Saccharophagus degradans 2-40: one gene and its partner. Each later gene encodes a partner of the first gene's protein in a complex. Links are inferred from orthologs where the notes say so. Each region holds a gene or a part of one and is shown on either strand. Other genes may lie near its edges. The genes, in order: nusB and rpsJ.

The links.
Region 2: the proteins of nusB (region 1) and rpsJ are in contact, whole or in part, in a solved structure (PDB 3D3B), measured with the Escherichia coli proteins. The link is inferred for Saccharophagus degradans 2-40 from one-to-one orthologs.

Annotation. Positions count from the first base shown.
Region 1 is NC_007912.1:4,393,201-4,400,573, forward strand. Bases 1,501-4,376 are described here. They hold nusB (transcription antitermination factor NusB), read right to left. Parts: upstream 3,227-4,376; coding sequence 2,774-3,226; downstream 1,501-2,773. Other genes in these bases: SDE_RS18055 (phosphatidylglycerophosphatase A family protein), read right to left, coding at 1,501-1,768; thiL (thiamine-phosphate kinase), read right to left, coding at 1,758-2,762; ribE (6,7-dimethyl-8-ribityllumazine synthase), read right to left, coding at 3,270-3,737; ribBA (bifunctional 3,4-dihydroxy-2-butanone-4-phosphate synthase/GTP cyclohydrolase II), read right to left, coding at 3,772-4,376. In the rest of the region: ribA (GTP cyclohydrolase II), read right to left, coding at 1-564; SDE_RS18050 (retropepsin-like aspartic protease family protein), read right to left, coding at 576-1,247; more of SDE_RS18055, read right to left, coding at 1,244-1,500; more of ribBA, read right to left, coding at 4,377-4,884; SDE_RS18080 (riboflavin synthase), read right to left, coding at 4,909-5,571; bifunctional diaminohydroxyphosphoribosylaminopyrimidine deaminase/5-amino-6-(5-phosphoribosylamino)uracil reductase RibD, read right to left, coding at 5,592-6,689; transcriptional regulator NrdR, read right to left, coding at 6,760-7,230. UniProt on the Escherichia coli protein: Part of the processive rRNA transcription and antitermination complex (rrnTAC). The complex forms an RNA-chaperone ring around the RNA exit tunnel of RNA polymerase (RNAP).
Region 2 is NC_007912.1:1,243,315-1,250,700, reverse strand. What follows is about bases 4,498-7,386. They hold rpsJ (30S ribosomal protein S10), read right to left. Parts: upstream 6,154-7,386; coding sequence 5,842-6,153; downstream 4,498-5,841. Other genes in these bases: SDE_RS05055 (NAD(P)(+) transhydrogenase (Re/Si-specific) subunit beta), read right to left, coding at 6,404-7,386; rplC (50S ribosomal protein L3), read right to left, coding at 5,095-5,739; rplD (50S ribosomal protein L4), read right to left, coding at 4,498-5,074. In the rest of the region: rplE (50S ribosomal protein L5), read right to left, coding at 1-256; rplX (50S ribosomal protein L24), read right to left, coding at 288-605; rplN (50S ribosomal protein L14), read right to left, coding at 639-1,007; rpsQ (30S ribosomal protein S17), read right to left, coding at 1,045-1,311; rpmC (50S ribosomal protein L29), read right to left, coding at 1,322-1,519; rplP (50S ribosomal protein L16), read right to left, coding at 1,519-1,932; rpsC (30S ribosomal protein S3), read right to left, coding at 1,971-2,645; rplV (50S ribosomal protein L22), read right to left, coding at 2,658-2,990; rpsS (30S ribosomal protein S19), read right to left, coding at 3,017-3,292; rplB (50S ribosomal protein L2), read right to left, coding at 3,326-4,153; rplW (50S ribosomal protein L23), read right to left, coding at 4,167-4,463; more of rplD, read right to left, coding at 4,460-4,497. UniProt on the Escherichia coli protein: Involved in the binding of tRNA to the ribosomes. Part of the processive rRNA transcription and antitermination complex (rrnTAC). The complex forms an RNA-chaperone ring around the RNA exit tunnel of RNA polymerase (RNAP).

The DNA of each region.
Region 1 (7,373 bases):
ACCTTTTTTAGTTTCTAGGTAATCGGCATTGTGTGGGTTGCGCCCAGTTTCGTGTGGAATGCGATTAACAATGTTTATACCGTATTGGGTAAGGGCATCTATTTTGCGCGGGTTGTTGGTCATTAGTTTTACTTGCGCTATGCCTAGGTGTTCAAACATGGGCTTTAAAATAGAGTAGTCACGCATATCGGCACCAAAACCTAAGCGCTCATTTGCTTCTACCGTGTCGGCACCGCAATCTTGCAATTTGTATGCGCGAATTTTATTTAACAAACCAATACCACGACCTTCTTGGCGCAAGTAAAAAATAGCACCGCGCCCTTCTATCGCAATTTTATGCATTGCCGCTTGCAACTGCGCGCCGCAATCACAACGTAAACTAAATAGCGCGTCGCCGGTTAAGCACTCGGAATGAATGCGCACCAATACTGGCTCCTCGGAAGAAACATCTCCCATAGTAAGCACAACGTGTTCTTTATCGCTGCTGTCGTCAGAAAACCCGTGCATCGCAAACATCCCCATTGGGGTTGGCAGTTTGGATGATTCGACGTATTTAACCGTCACTAATACTTCCTCTAATATTTGGCCTGCAAAATAAGCACGCCAGACTCTACTTTCATATCCAATTCGGATAAAAATGTGTTACCCAATAATATATCGCGCGGAAATTCGCCTTCTGTAACCACTGCAATTACATTGTTTAACGTAATACCGCCAACTGTAACTTCTCGCAAAGTAACCCTATAACCCCGGGTGGTGCCACTTGCAGTTGCTACGCCCACATAGCGAGGGCTGGTTAAGTAATCTATACCTAACTGTTTTGCCACAATCGAATTTAACGCTATAGAACTCGCGCCAGTATCCACCAACAGCTTAACCGACTGATTGTTAATCATACCGGTTGTAAAATAATGGCCATTTCGACCTGCGGGTATACGTGCCTCCCCCAGCGCGGCCTCGGAAAACGTGGCGGCAATTTTTTTCGACAGGCTAAGCACTGTGCGCTTGCCGTCTATTTCAATTTCGGCTTGCTTACTATCGGCTGCTATTAACTTTATGCCCTCAGGCGAAGTTTGCCCTACCTTTAGCATTCGCTGCTGGCCGTTAACCTGCAATATGGCGGCATTTTTAAACAGGCCGCGCACTTCTACCTTTCTTGCATCCAATGCAACTGCGTTTACGCTTGCGAGCCAAATAACACTTACCAATAAACATGCAAAATTCCATTTGCTTTTTAGTAGCTTCACATTAACCACCCCATATACAGCGCACCGTGCAGGCAAGCTAAAGCGGCAAAGCCTGCGAGTACATCGTCGAACATAATACCCACGCCACCGTGAATATGTTTATCGGCCAAACTTATTGGCCAGGGTTTTACCATGTCGAAAATTCTAAACAGTACAAACCCCGCCAACAGAGTTTGCCAACTAAAGGGCACGGCTATCATGGTTATCCACATGCCTGCAAACTCATCCCACACTATACCTGGGTGGTCGTGCACTTTTAATTTTTTAGCTGCGTAACCACACAAATAGTTACCAATTAAAATACTTAGCACCACAAGCGCGATATACAGCCAAATATTTAACGGTGCCATTAAATAATAAATTGGCAGAGCCACCATTGTACCCATGGTGCCGGGCATAATAGGTGAGAGCCCAGAGCCAAACCCAAATGCAAGTAATAAGCGCGGGTCTTGCAGCAACTGTCTAAAATGCGGCACCGGCAATACAACCGAATGCTTTGTTAATTCTGCATCACTCAAAATGTGTGTATCCGTTTTTGTGTTGCACGGCTAAGGCTTGACCATTGTTATGCAACTGCACACCCTGCTCGGCCACTACCACACCTATTTGCGTTGCGGCCAACGGGGTTTGCTCTTTTAATTCCGCTACTGCGTGGGCGGGGGCGGTAAAACACAGTTGGTAATCATCACCGCCGTATAAAGCCCACTGCTGTAACAACTGTTGCGCGGTAAGCCGCTCACTATTTAGCGCTGTATTTTCTATACCCTTTGCCAAGCTTTTTGCGGTAGCAGAATACGGTAGCTGCGCTACATTAACCTTTGCCCCTACACCACTGGCCGTACAAATATGTTTTAAATCTGCCACTAAGCCATCGGATATATCAATGGCGCTGGTGGCAACAGCATGCAATTGTTGCGCGACGTAAAACGCTAATTCAGGGCGATAGAATAAGTCATCCAACTCACTACACAATGCATTAGGCAGCGCTAAAGACTGCAATTTACCCAGCACCTGCAATAAGCTGGCAGCGCCATTGCCTAAAGTGTGGGTAACAAAAATACCATCGCCTACCTTGGCGCCTGCGCGCGTTAACGCGGGGTAATTTTCTACTACGCCCATCACTTGCACACTTATAGTAAGTGCACCGCGGGTTGTGTCGCCGCCTATAAGCTCGCAATTAAATGCGTGCAAATCGGCGCGCAAGCCTTCACTAAACGCGCTTAACCAGTCGCTATTATGCTGCGGCAAGGTTAGGGCTAGGGTTACCCAGCGCGGCGTTGCGGCCATAGCGGCAAGGTCACTTAATGCCGTGCGCAATGCGCGCTGCGCAATATCGTTTGCGCTCGCCCCACACGGGAAGTGAACGCCTTCTACTAATGTATCTACCGATACCGCCATAGTTTGGTTTGGTTTTAATTGCAGCAGCGCGCAATCATCGCCATTGCCGAGCGTTGTGCCTTCAACAACTGGCGACACATTGCGAAAATACTGCTTAATTAAATCAAACTCGTTCACGTGGCGGTGTATTAGCTTCGGCCGGTACGCATGGCTTCTACTTCGTCTTTGCGAACGCGCAATGCTACTTTATCTAACACGCCGTTAATAAACTTGTGGCTATCGGCTGCGCCAAATTTTTTGGCAAGATTTACCGCTTCGTTTATGACTACTTTGTAGGGCACATCAACACGCTTTTCGAATTCGTAACAAGCTTGACGCAATACCGCCAAACTCACTGGGTCGATTTCATCTAAACGCAAACCGGTTAAAAACGGTTTAAAGGTTTCATCCAGAGTTGATTTAATAGCCGCTACGCCGTGAAGAATTTCGTGAAAATATTCCACATCCACTTTCGACATATCGTTGTCGGTGTGGAATTCGGCTTCAATCACATGAAGTGCATTGCCAGACATTTCCCACTGGTAGAGGGCTTGCATGGCAAAATGTCGGGCTCGACCGCGAGCTGCTGCGCTAACTTTCATTCAATGTTTAACCTTGTAATAACGGGTAAGAACGTTAACCGTTTTATATTTTGCTAATAAGAGAAACCATTTCTAATGCAGTAGAAGCCGCTTCTGCGCCTTTGTTACCTGCTTTAGTGCCCGAGCGCTCTATGGCTTGCTCGATGGAATCTACAGTAAGTACGCCAAACGTAATGGGCAAACCTGCGTTTAACGATACTTGCGCTAACCCTTTGGTGCATTCGCCGGCAACGTAATCGAAGTGAGGTGTACCACCGCGAATAACTGCACCCAATGCAATAATGGCATCGTAGCGTTTTGCATCTGCTAGCTTTTGCGCAGCCAATGGAAACTCGAATGCGCCAGGCGCGTAGATAACTTCGATGTTTTCGTCGCTAATACCGTGACGACGCAATGTATCTATAGCGCCATCTTTTAAATGCTCAACAACAAAACTGTTCCAACGACTTACTAGCAATGCGTATTTGCCGGTAGAGGCTTTAAAATCCCCTTCAATTACTTTAATGGTCATATTTTTCTCCTAATATTTGTTCAATCTTGTTGGCTTATGCGTCGTTTTTAAGGTATTCCACAACTTCTAAATTAAAACCAGAAATAGCTTTGAATTTGAAAGGTGCGCTTAGCAAACGCATTTTACTTACGCCTAAATCTTTAAGTATTTGCGAACCGGTACCCACTTGTTTGTAGGCTACGTCTTGGCGAGGGCGCGCTTTTTTACCGCTTAGCATCCAATCGATACTTTCTTCAATTTCTTCGGTGGTTTCGTTGTGGCAAATTAATACCAGCACGCCGTTGCCCTCTTCTGCCACGCGTTTCATGGCATCTTGGAAGCTCCACGAAAGGTTATCCATGTCGGTGCGCTGCACACCTAATACGTCGCGCGCGGTGTTGCCCACATGCACACGCACAAGCGTGGGTTCGTCGGGGCGAACCTCGCCTTTCAGTAAGGCAAAATGGCACTCTTTGCGCGCTTTATCTAAATAGGTTTTTAAAATAAATTCGCCGTGATTGGTGTGTACGGTGCGCTCGTTAATACAGGTAACGGTTTTTTCGTTAATGGCACGGTACTGAATTAAATCGGCGATGGTGCCAATTTTAATATTGTGCAGCTTTGCGAATTTTTCTAAATCTTCGCGGCGCGCCATGCTGCCATCTTCGTTCATAATCTCCACTATAACGGCAGCTGGCTCGTAGCCACCCAAACGCGCCAAGTCGCAGCCTGCCTCTGTGTGGCCAGCTCGGCTTAGTACACCGCCAGGTTGAGACATTAACGGGAAGATATGCCCCGGCTGAACTAAATCGCGTGGCAAAGCATCGCGTTTAACCGCAGCGCGAATGGTGCGCGCGCGGTCGGCGGCGGAAATTCCCGTTGTTACGCCCTCGGCCGCCTCGATAGATACGGTAAAGTTAGTGGAATGCGCGGCGTGATTGTCGCGTACCATAAGAGGCAAATCGAGTTGCTTGCAGCGCTCTTCCGACAGGGTCAAACAAATTAACCCGCGGGCGTGGGTCGCCATAAAGTTAATGTCTTCGGGGCGCACTTGCTCGGCAGCCATAATAAGATCGCCTTCGTTTTCGCGATCTTCGTCGTCCATCAAGATAACCATGCGGCCCTGACGGATTTCATCAATAATTTCTTCTGTGGTATTCAGTTCCATAAAGCCAGTAAACCTTTCGTTACCTTATTTTAAATAGCCGTTTTCCGCTAAAAACTGTACGGTCATCTCGCTTTGCGCATTGGGCTCGGCAGCCTTGTCGCCTAGCAGTAAGCGCTCTAAGTAGCGGGCTATTACGTCCACTTCTAAATTTACTTTGGTGCCCGCGGTATAACTATCAATTATGGTCCATTGCAGCGTATGGGGCACAATATTCAGCTCGAATAAATCACCATTTACGGCATTTACGGTAAGACTGGTGCCGTCGACGGTTATAGACCCCTTGTGAGCAATGTATTTCGCCAATTCTTTAGGGGCGCGAATAGTAAATCGCTCCGAGCGCGCATCTGGGTGACGCGACACCACTTCCCCTACGCCATCTACATGGCCACTTACTATATGCCCCCCCAAGCGGGTTTGCGGGGTAAGTGCTTTTTCTAGGTTAACCACAGTGCCGGGCTGCCAATTTACCAAGGTAGTTAAGCTTAAGGTTTCGCGCGATACATCCGCAGCAAAGCCGTTACCCGGCAACTGCACAGCGGTTAGACACACGCCATTGGTGGCTATCGAGTCACCCAAAGCTACATCGCTGTAGTCGAGATCGGGGGCGGTTACCCACAACCGCACATCGCCGTCGCGCGGCTCTAGTTTGGCTATGGTGCCTTTGGCTTCAACAATACCGGTAAACATAGTTGCGCTCTAACCTTCTGCTAACCTTCTGGGTCTGGAATGGCGGTAATACGCCAGTTATCGCCAATTGCACGAATATCGGTAATAGATAACGGCAATTGGGCGCTCATTTTGCTGATGGGTATATCAAACAACGGACGGGCGGTACTGCCCAATAGTTTGCCTGCCATGTAAATAACAAGCTCATCCACTAGCCCACTGGATACAAATGCACCGGCCAGAGTTGCGCCAGTTTCTACCAATACTTCATTGCACTCTTGCTGCGCTAACTTGCGCGCTAGGGCTTGCAGGCTAACACGGCCGTCTTTTTCGGGCAGCGTCCAAATTTCGGTGTCGCCATAGGGGCTTTGTGCTTGATTTACATTAGCACAGGTAGCGATGACGGTTTTACCAGGCTGGCTAAGAATGGCGGCATCTTTAGGTAGGCGCAACTTACTATCTACAATTACCCGCAATGGTTGGCGGGCATCGTCCGACAGGCGCACGGTTAGCGATGGGTCGTCCAACAAAACCGAGTCTACACCTGTAATAAGAGCGCAACTGCGCGCGCGCAAACGCTGTACATCGTCGCGCGCCCTGGGGCTGGTAATCCACTTGCTGGTGCCGTCGGCCATTGCGGTGCGGCCATCTAAGCTCATTGCCATTTTGATGCGAATTAACGGCAAGCCTTGACGCATGCGCTTTATAAAACCAGGGTTAAGCTCGTAGGCATCGTATTCTAGCACCGGCCCATCTACTTGAATGCCTGCGGCTTCGAGGTGATCTAAGCCCCTGCCCGCCACTTTGGGGTTGGGGTCTTCCATGCCATACACAACGCGGCTTACACCTGCCGCAACTAACGCTTCGCAGCAGGGGCCGGTTTTACCGGTGTGACTACACGGCTCTAGGGTGACATAAGCTGTTGTTCCGCGTGCGGCAGCGCCAGCATCGGCAATGGCGTTGACCTCTGCGTGACCTTCGCCGGCGCGCACGTGGTAGCCCTCGCCCACAATGTTATTCGCTGCATCCACCAACACACAGCCCACCCGTGGATTAGGGGTTGTGGTGTAAGTGCCTTCGCGAGCAAGTTGCATTGCGCGCGTCATAAAGCGTTGGTCAGCAACTGAATAATTAGACATGGGGTATTTCACAATAGGGCTTAACGGTGCGCCCGCACTGCAGGTGCACCGGCAAACAAAAAATTAGGGCTTACTTTATTGGGCTTGGCTTCGGTTTTTGCAGGCGGTCTATCTCCTGCTGGAACTCGCTTAAATCTTGGAAACTACGGTACACAGACGCAAAGCGCACATAGGCAACTTGGTCTAGGCTACGCAATTCTTCCATGACTTTCTCGCCAATCATTAATGACTTAACTTCACGCTCACCCAATGCTTGCAGGTAATGCTTAACGTTTTGCACAGACGATTCAATGGCCTCTACGCTTACCGGCCGCTTCTCTAACGCGCGCTGCAAACCTGCGCGCAACTTCTCTTCGTCGAATGGCTCGCGGGTGCCATCTTGCTTAATAACACGCGGCATAACCAGCTCTGCGGTTTCGAACGTGGTAAAGCGGTCGTGACAGGTTAAACACTCACGGCGACGGCGCACTTGGGCTCCGTCGGCCACTAATCGAGAGTCGATTACTTTGGTATCTGTTTCACTGCAAAAGGGACAATGCATAGCGCTTAAGCTCTTGCTTGGGCAAATTGCGCGCATGATACCACAAATAGCGCCAATTCCGCCCCTAAAGACACGGCAATGCATTGCGCTACACACCCCTTAATTTTGCGCTTATCTGATGTAAATCAAGCCTCTGCTTGATT
Region 2 (7,386 bases), 3.2 Mb from region 1 along the record:
CAATCGGCCAACCTTCACGAACTTTAAAGCCCGCGATAGATTTTCTTGCACGAGTAACAACAGCTTTTTGACCTGCGATTTTCTCTAGGTCGCTTACTGCGTTCTCTAAAACTTTTTTATCCGCAAGAGCCTCACCAACACCCATGTTTAGGGTGATTTTAGTAATGCGAGGAATCTCCATCGGATTCTTAAGCTCCAAATCTTTAAGAAGTTTCGGAGCGATTTCTTTCTTGTATATTTCTTTAAGCCTAGCCATGTTTTTTCCACTCAATCAGCTGGTAGCGCGATTATGCGTCAATAGCTTCGCCATTGGACTTGAAAACTCTAATCTTGTTGCCGTCTTCCTGCAGCTTGAAACCAACGCGATCTGCTTTGTTGGTGGCTGGGTTAAAAATGGCTACGTTTGAAGCTTGTATTGGCGCTTCTTTTTCGATGATTCCACCCGCTATACCCATTTGCGGATTTGGTTTTTGGTGCTTCTTGATGATTTGAACACCAGAAACAATCAAGCGATCATCAGACAATACACGATTAACTTTACCGCGTTTCCCTTTGTCTTTACCCGTGATAACTATCACTTCGTCATTACGTTTAATTTTACGCATAACATTAACCTCTCACACTCGGCCTGGAAGTACTTAAAGTACTTCTGGTGCCAAAGAGATAATCTTCATGAACTTCTCACCGCGAAGCTCACGAGTTACTGGCCCAAAAATACGGGTCCCTACAGGTGCATTCTGAGCATTCAGTATCACTGCAGCATTATCGTCGAAGCGAATCAAAGACCCATCTGCGCGGCGTACACCTTTTTTGGTGCGTACAACAACAGCATTCATTACCTGGCCTTTTTTAACTTTACCGCGAGGAATTGCTTCTTTTACGGTAACTTTAATGATGTCGCCTACACCGGCATAACGACGGTGTGAACCGCCCAATACCTTGATACACATCACTCGACGGGCACCACTGTTGTCGGCCACATCCAAATAGCTTTGCGTTTGAATCATCGTTTTTCTCCGAAATCTCTATCTAGTCGCAGCCAGATTATATCTGGGTAGCTCGCTCTTCGATTTTAACCAAAGTCCAAGACTTTGTTTTCGATAGAGGACGAGACTCAGCGATGGTTACGGTATCGCCAATTTTGCAATCGTTCGCTTCGTCGTGCGCTTTCATCTTAGTAGATTTACTCACGTACTTGCCGTAAACGGGGTGCTTCACTCGACGCTCGATCAGAACAACGATAGACTTTTCCATTTTGTCGCTAACAACTTTACCTGTTAGCGTACGTACCAATTTTTTTGCTTCAGTCATGCCCGATCACCTACGCTTTGTTGCCCGCTTTTTGACGAAGAACAGTTTCGATACGAGCGATGTCGCGTCGAGTCTGCTTCAACAAATGCGTTTGAGTTAACTGACCAGTTGATTTCTGCATACGGAACTTAAACTGTCCCTCCAATTGGGATAGCAGCTCTGCTTTCAACTCTTCAACAGATTTTTTGTTGAGATCTTCAGCTTTCATTACATCACCGATCGTTTAACAAAAGTTGTAGTCACAGGTAGTTTCGCAGCAGCTAGCGTGAAAGCTTCACGAGCTAATTCTTCAGAAACACCTTCCATTTCGTAAAGTACTTTTCCTGGCTGGATTTGACACACCCAGTACTCAACATTACCTTTACCCTTACCTTGACGAACCTCAAGAGGCTTCTCAGTAATAGGTTTGTCTGGAAAAACTCGAATCCAAATTTTTCCACCACGTTTAACATGACGAGTCATCGCACGACGGGCTGCTTCGATTTGACGAGCAGTAATTCGTCCACGCCCGGTAGCCTTGAGCGCGAACTCACCAAAGCTAACCTTTGAGCCACGATGCGCCAGTCCACGGTTTCGCCCTTTTTGTTGCTTGCGAAATTTTGTACGCTTCGGTTGCAGCATTTGCCTAACCCTTAACTAACTGGTATGAGTTTGCGCTCTTACTTAGAGCCTTTCTTTTTCTGATTGGCTTCAACTTCTTCGATACCGCCAATGATCTCGCCTTTGAAGATCCAAACTTTTACGCCAATGATGCCGTAAGTGGTTGAAGCTTCTGCAGTTGCGTAGTCAATATCAGCACGGAGAGTGTGCAAAGGTACACGACCTTCGCGGTACCATTCGGAACGTGCGATTTCAGCACCGCCCAAACGACCACCAACCTGAACTTTAACGCCCTCAGCACCTTGACGCATTGCATTTTGAACTGTGCGCTTCATAGCGCGACGGAACATAACACGACGCTCTAACTGCTGAGCCACACTTTGAGCAGCCAAGGCAGCATCTAAGTCTGGTTTACGAATTTCTTCGATGTTGATATGAACAGGAACGCCCATTTGCTTAGTTAGCTCAGTGCGTAGTTTTTCAACATCTTCGCCTTTTTTACCAATTACGATACCTGGACGAGCAGTGTGAATAGTCACACGTGCAGTGTTCGCAGGACGCTCGATATCGATACGGCTCACAGATGCGTGCGCCAAAGCGTTTTGAATATATTTGCGTACCTGCAAATCTTGATTCAACTTGTCTGCATACTCAGCTTTGCCGGCATACCATGTAGATGTATGCTTTTTGACAATACCAAGTCGAATACCTGTTGGATGTACTTTCTGACCCATAAGTCGACTCTCTTATTGATCCGCTACTTTAACGGTAATGTGACAAGTGCGTTTCAAAATTCGGTCTGCACGACCTTTTGCACGCGGCCTGATACGTTTCATGGTTAAACCTTCATCTACGAAAATCGTAGACACTTTCAGCTCATCCACATCTGCACCTTCGTTGTGCTCTGCGTTTGCTACGGCTGACTCCAAGACCTTCTTGATAAGGGCGGCACCTTTTTTAGTGCTGAAAGTCAGCAAATCTAAGGCTTCTTCTACCGATTTACCACGAATTTGGTCTGCAACCAAGCGCGCTTTCTGCGCTGACATGCCAGCGCCGCGTAATTTAGCTGCTACTTCCATAATTCTACCTCGCCTAGCTTCAGCGCTTAGCGCTTAGCTTTCTTATCTGCTACGTGGCCACGGTACAGACGAGTTACAGCGAACTCACCCAGCTTGTGACCAACCATCTCTTCGTTAACCAACACAGGCACGTGTTGACGACCGTTGTGAACTGCCAAAGTTAAACCAACCATATTTGGCAGGATCATTGAACGACGTGACCAAGTTTTAATTGGGCGACGGTCATTCTTTTCTGCAGCCGCTTCCACCTTGCTTAGCAGGTGATGATCGATAAAGGGACCTTTCTTCAGTGAACGTGGCACTGTATTTTCCTCTTGTTGCTATTTAGTCGTCACTTACTTCTTATTGCGACGACGAACAATCATCTTGTCAGTTCGTTTGTTACTACGAGTCTTATAACCCTTAGTAGGCGTACCCCAAGGTGATACAGGATGACGACCACCAGAAGTACGGCCTTCACCACCACCGTGCGGGTGATCAACTGGGTTCATCGCTACACCGCGAACGGTTGGACGAACACCACGCCAGCGTGAAGCACCAGCCTTACCAAGTGAACGTAAATTGTGTTCACTGTTAGACACTTCACCTAGAGTTGCGCGACATTCTGAAAGAATTTTGCGCATCTCACCGCTGCGTAAACGCAAGGTGCAGTATTGACCTTCACGAGCAACTAACTGAACCGATGTACCTGCAGAGCGTGCAATTTGAGCACCTTTGCCTGGTTTCATTTCAATACAGTGAACAACGCTACCAACTGGAATGTTGCGCAAAGGCAGGGCATTACCAGGCTTGATTGGAGCAGCATCACCAGACTGAATCACATCACCAGCTTTAACACCTTTTGGAGCGATAATGTAGCGACGCTCACCATCGGCATAACATACTAGCGCGATGTAGGCAGTGCGGTTTGGATCGTATTCCAAACGCTCAACTTTAGCAGGGATTCCATCTTTGTTACGACGAAAGTCGATAACGCGATAGTGCTGCTTGTGTCCACCACCAATGTGACGAGTAGTGATGCGACCGTTATTGTTTCGCCCACCGCTTTTACTTTTCTTTTCTAACAAAGGAGCATGCGGTGCACCTTTATGTAGATCAGCGTTAACTACGTTAACTACAAAGCGACGACCAGCTGAAGTAGGCTTACGTTTTACAATAGGCATTCTAATACGCTCCTTATTCCGCTATGGCAAAATCAATTTCTTGACCTTGCTCTAGTCGTACGTAGGCTTTTTTCCAGTCGCTGCGCTGGCCCAAACCAAAGCGAGTACGCTTAGTTTTGCCTTTAACATTTAATACGCGAACGTCTCGAACATTTACATTAAACAGTTTTTCTACGGCTGCTTTAATTTCTGGCTTAGTGGCTGTTTTAACTACTTTAAAAACAACCTGATTACCTTTATCAGCAACTACAGCTGACTTTTCAGAAATAACAGGACCAAGAAGAACTTTATATAGGCGCTCTAAGTTCATACCAGCACCTCCTCAAGTTTTTTAAGGGCTGCAACGGTCACAACAACCTTATCAAAGCGGATCAAGCTAACAGGATCTAAACCGTTAACATCACGAACATCTACCTTGTGAAGATTACGTGCGGCTAGATATAAGTTTTCACTTACGTCTTCACCAATAATTAAAACGTCCGCCAAATCGAACTGAGCTAGCTTCTGAACTAGATCCTTAGTTTTTGGAGCATCCAAGTCAAACTCTTCAACTACAACTAAGCGCTCTTGACGAGCCAACTCAGACAATATGCAACGAATCGCTGCACGGTACATTTTTTTGTTCAGCTTTTGCGAATGATCGCGAGGCTCAGCAGCAAAAGTAACACCACCTGAACGCCACAATGGGCTTCGGATAGTACCGGCACGCGCACGGCCAGTTCCCTTTTGACGCCAAGGCTTTTTGCCGCCGCCAGAAACCGCAGCGCGGTTCTTTTGAGCTTTAGTACCCTGACGAGCACCAGCCATAAAGGCAACAACAGCTTGATGAACAAGATCTTGATTAAATTCTCGGCCAAAAGCCGCTTCAGAAACACTAACTGTGCCCTTCGCGCCTTGTGGTGTAGCAATACTTAATTCCATGGTCGACTCCCCTAGGACACTTAACCGTTGTTACGCGATTTAACTGCGGGACGAATAATTACGTCACCACCAGGAGCACCAGGAACAGCACCCTTGATCAACAGTAAATTACGCTCAACGTCGACCCGAACAACTTCTAAGTTCTGGGTGGTTACACGTGCAGCACCCATATGACCTGCCATCTTCTTGCCTTTAAATACTCGGCCAGGAGTTTGACATTGACCAATAGAACCAGGAGCACGGTGAGACAAAGAGTTACCATGTGTTGCATCTTGCATACGGAAGTTGTAGCGCTTAATCACGCCAGCAAAACCCTTACCTTTAGATGCACCAGTCACATCAACTTTTTGACCAGCTTCGAAAGCTTCAACAGTTAGCAGCCCACCAACTTCGAATTGCTCGCCACTTTCGTTGCGCAATTCAAGTACGGTGCGACCCGCTTCAACTTCTGCTTTAGCAAAATGACCCGCTTCAGGCTTGCTAACACGGGAGGCTCGACGAGACCCTACGGTTACTTGCACTGCTGCATAACCGTCGGTTTCTACGCTTTTCACCTGGGTGATGCGGTTAGGATCAACCTCAACCACAGTAACAGGAACGGATAAACCATCGTCTGTAAAAATGCGCGTCATACCGCTCTTGCGGCCGACTATACCAATCGTCATTTTCATTAACCTCTCAGTGTACGGGGCTTTTACCCGCTACGGCCGCCCATTTCAGAGCGTTACACAAAAGACCGGCAAAATCGCCGGCAAATCTTAGGAGTTCTAGCCCAAACTAATTTGTACTTCAACACCCGCTGCCAAATCTAACTTCATCAAAGCATCAACCGTTTTTTCGGTTGGCTCAACGATGTCTAGCAAGCGCTTGTAAGTACGAATCTCGTATTGATCTCGTGCATCTTTGTTTACGTGCGGCGAAACCAAAACCGTATAACGCTCTTTGCGAGTAGGAAGAGGAATAGGACCTCGAACCTGCGCACCAGTACGCTTAGCGGTCTCAACAATTTCCTGAGTAGAAGCATCAATCAACTTGTGATCAAAAGCTTTCAGGCGAATTCGAATACGTTGATTCTGCATATGAACCAAAACTCCCAGTATTTTAAAGAACCTTCGACACCCACCCGATGTTTAGGGCTGGTCGAAATGAGGGCGCAATTCTAATGACTACCCCCTTACCTGTCAACACAATATTCAGCTATTTTTTAAACAATTTAACCATTTAGCAAACAGGCGATATTTGGTTGGTCTCAATTATAAAAAAACACCGATTTCAAGCTTTAATAAGCCCAAAAACCGGTGTTTTCGCAGCGAAATTACACAACGCCACCTAATCGAGGTTGCGCAGTATACCCTCTACCATCTTTTTTGCATCCCCAAATAACATCATTGTGTTGTCATTGAAGAAAAGTTCGTTCTGCACCCCAGCGTAACCTGCGGCCATCCCTCGCTTCACAAACAGCACGGTACGCGCTCTGGACACCTCTAAGATAGGCATACCAAAGATAGGGCTCTGAGGATCAGTCTTGGCAGCAGGGTTCGTTACGTCGTTAGCACCTATCACAAAGGCTACATCCGCCTGCTGGAATTCATTGTTGATATCCTCCAACTCGAACACTTCGTCGTAGGGGACATTTGCCTCCGCCAGCAGCACGTTCATATGCCCAGGCATTCGCCCCGCCACAGGGTGAATAGCGTAGCTGACCTTAACACCCGCCTTCTTAAGCTCATCGCCCATCTCGCGCAGCGCATGCTGAGCCTGAGCCACAGCCATACCGTAGCCAGGCACAATAATTACCGAGCCTGCATTCTTCATAATAAAGCCTGCGTCCTCTGCGCTACCCTGTTTCACCGGCCGATCTGCACCGCCACCTGCAGGAGCAGAAGACTCCGCATCGGCACCAAACCCACCAAGAATCACATTAAAGAACGAGCGATTCATACCTTTACACATAATGTACGAGAGAATAGCCCCCGAGGAACCCACCAGTGCACCGGTCACAATCAAAGCGTTGTTATGCAGAGTAAAACCAATACCGGCCGCCGCCCATCCCGAGTAGGAGTTAAGCATCGACACCACAACCGGCATGTCAGCACCCCCAATAGGGATAATAATAAGAAAGCCAATAATAAAAGCTAATGCCGTCATCCCCCAGAACACCATCGGCGACTGGTCCGCACAGAAATAAGCCACCAAACATACTATGGCTATGCCTAGCGCGGCATTTAGGGCGTGCTGACCACGAAATACAATTGGCGAACCAGACACCAAGCCCTGCAACTTAGTAAACGCAATAATAGAGCCCGAAAACG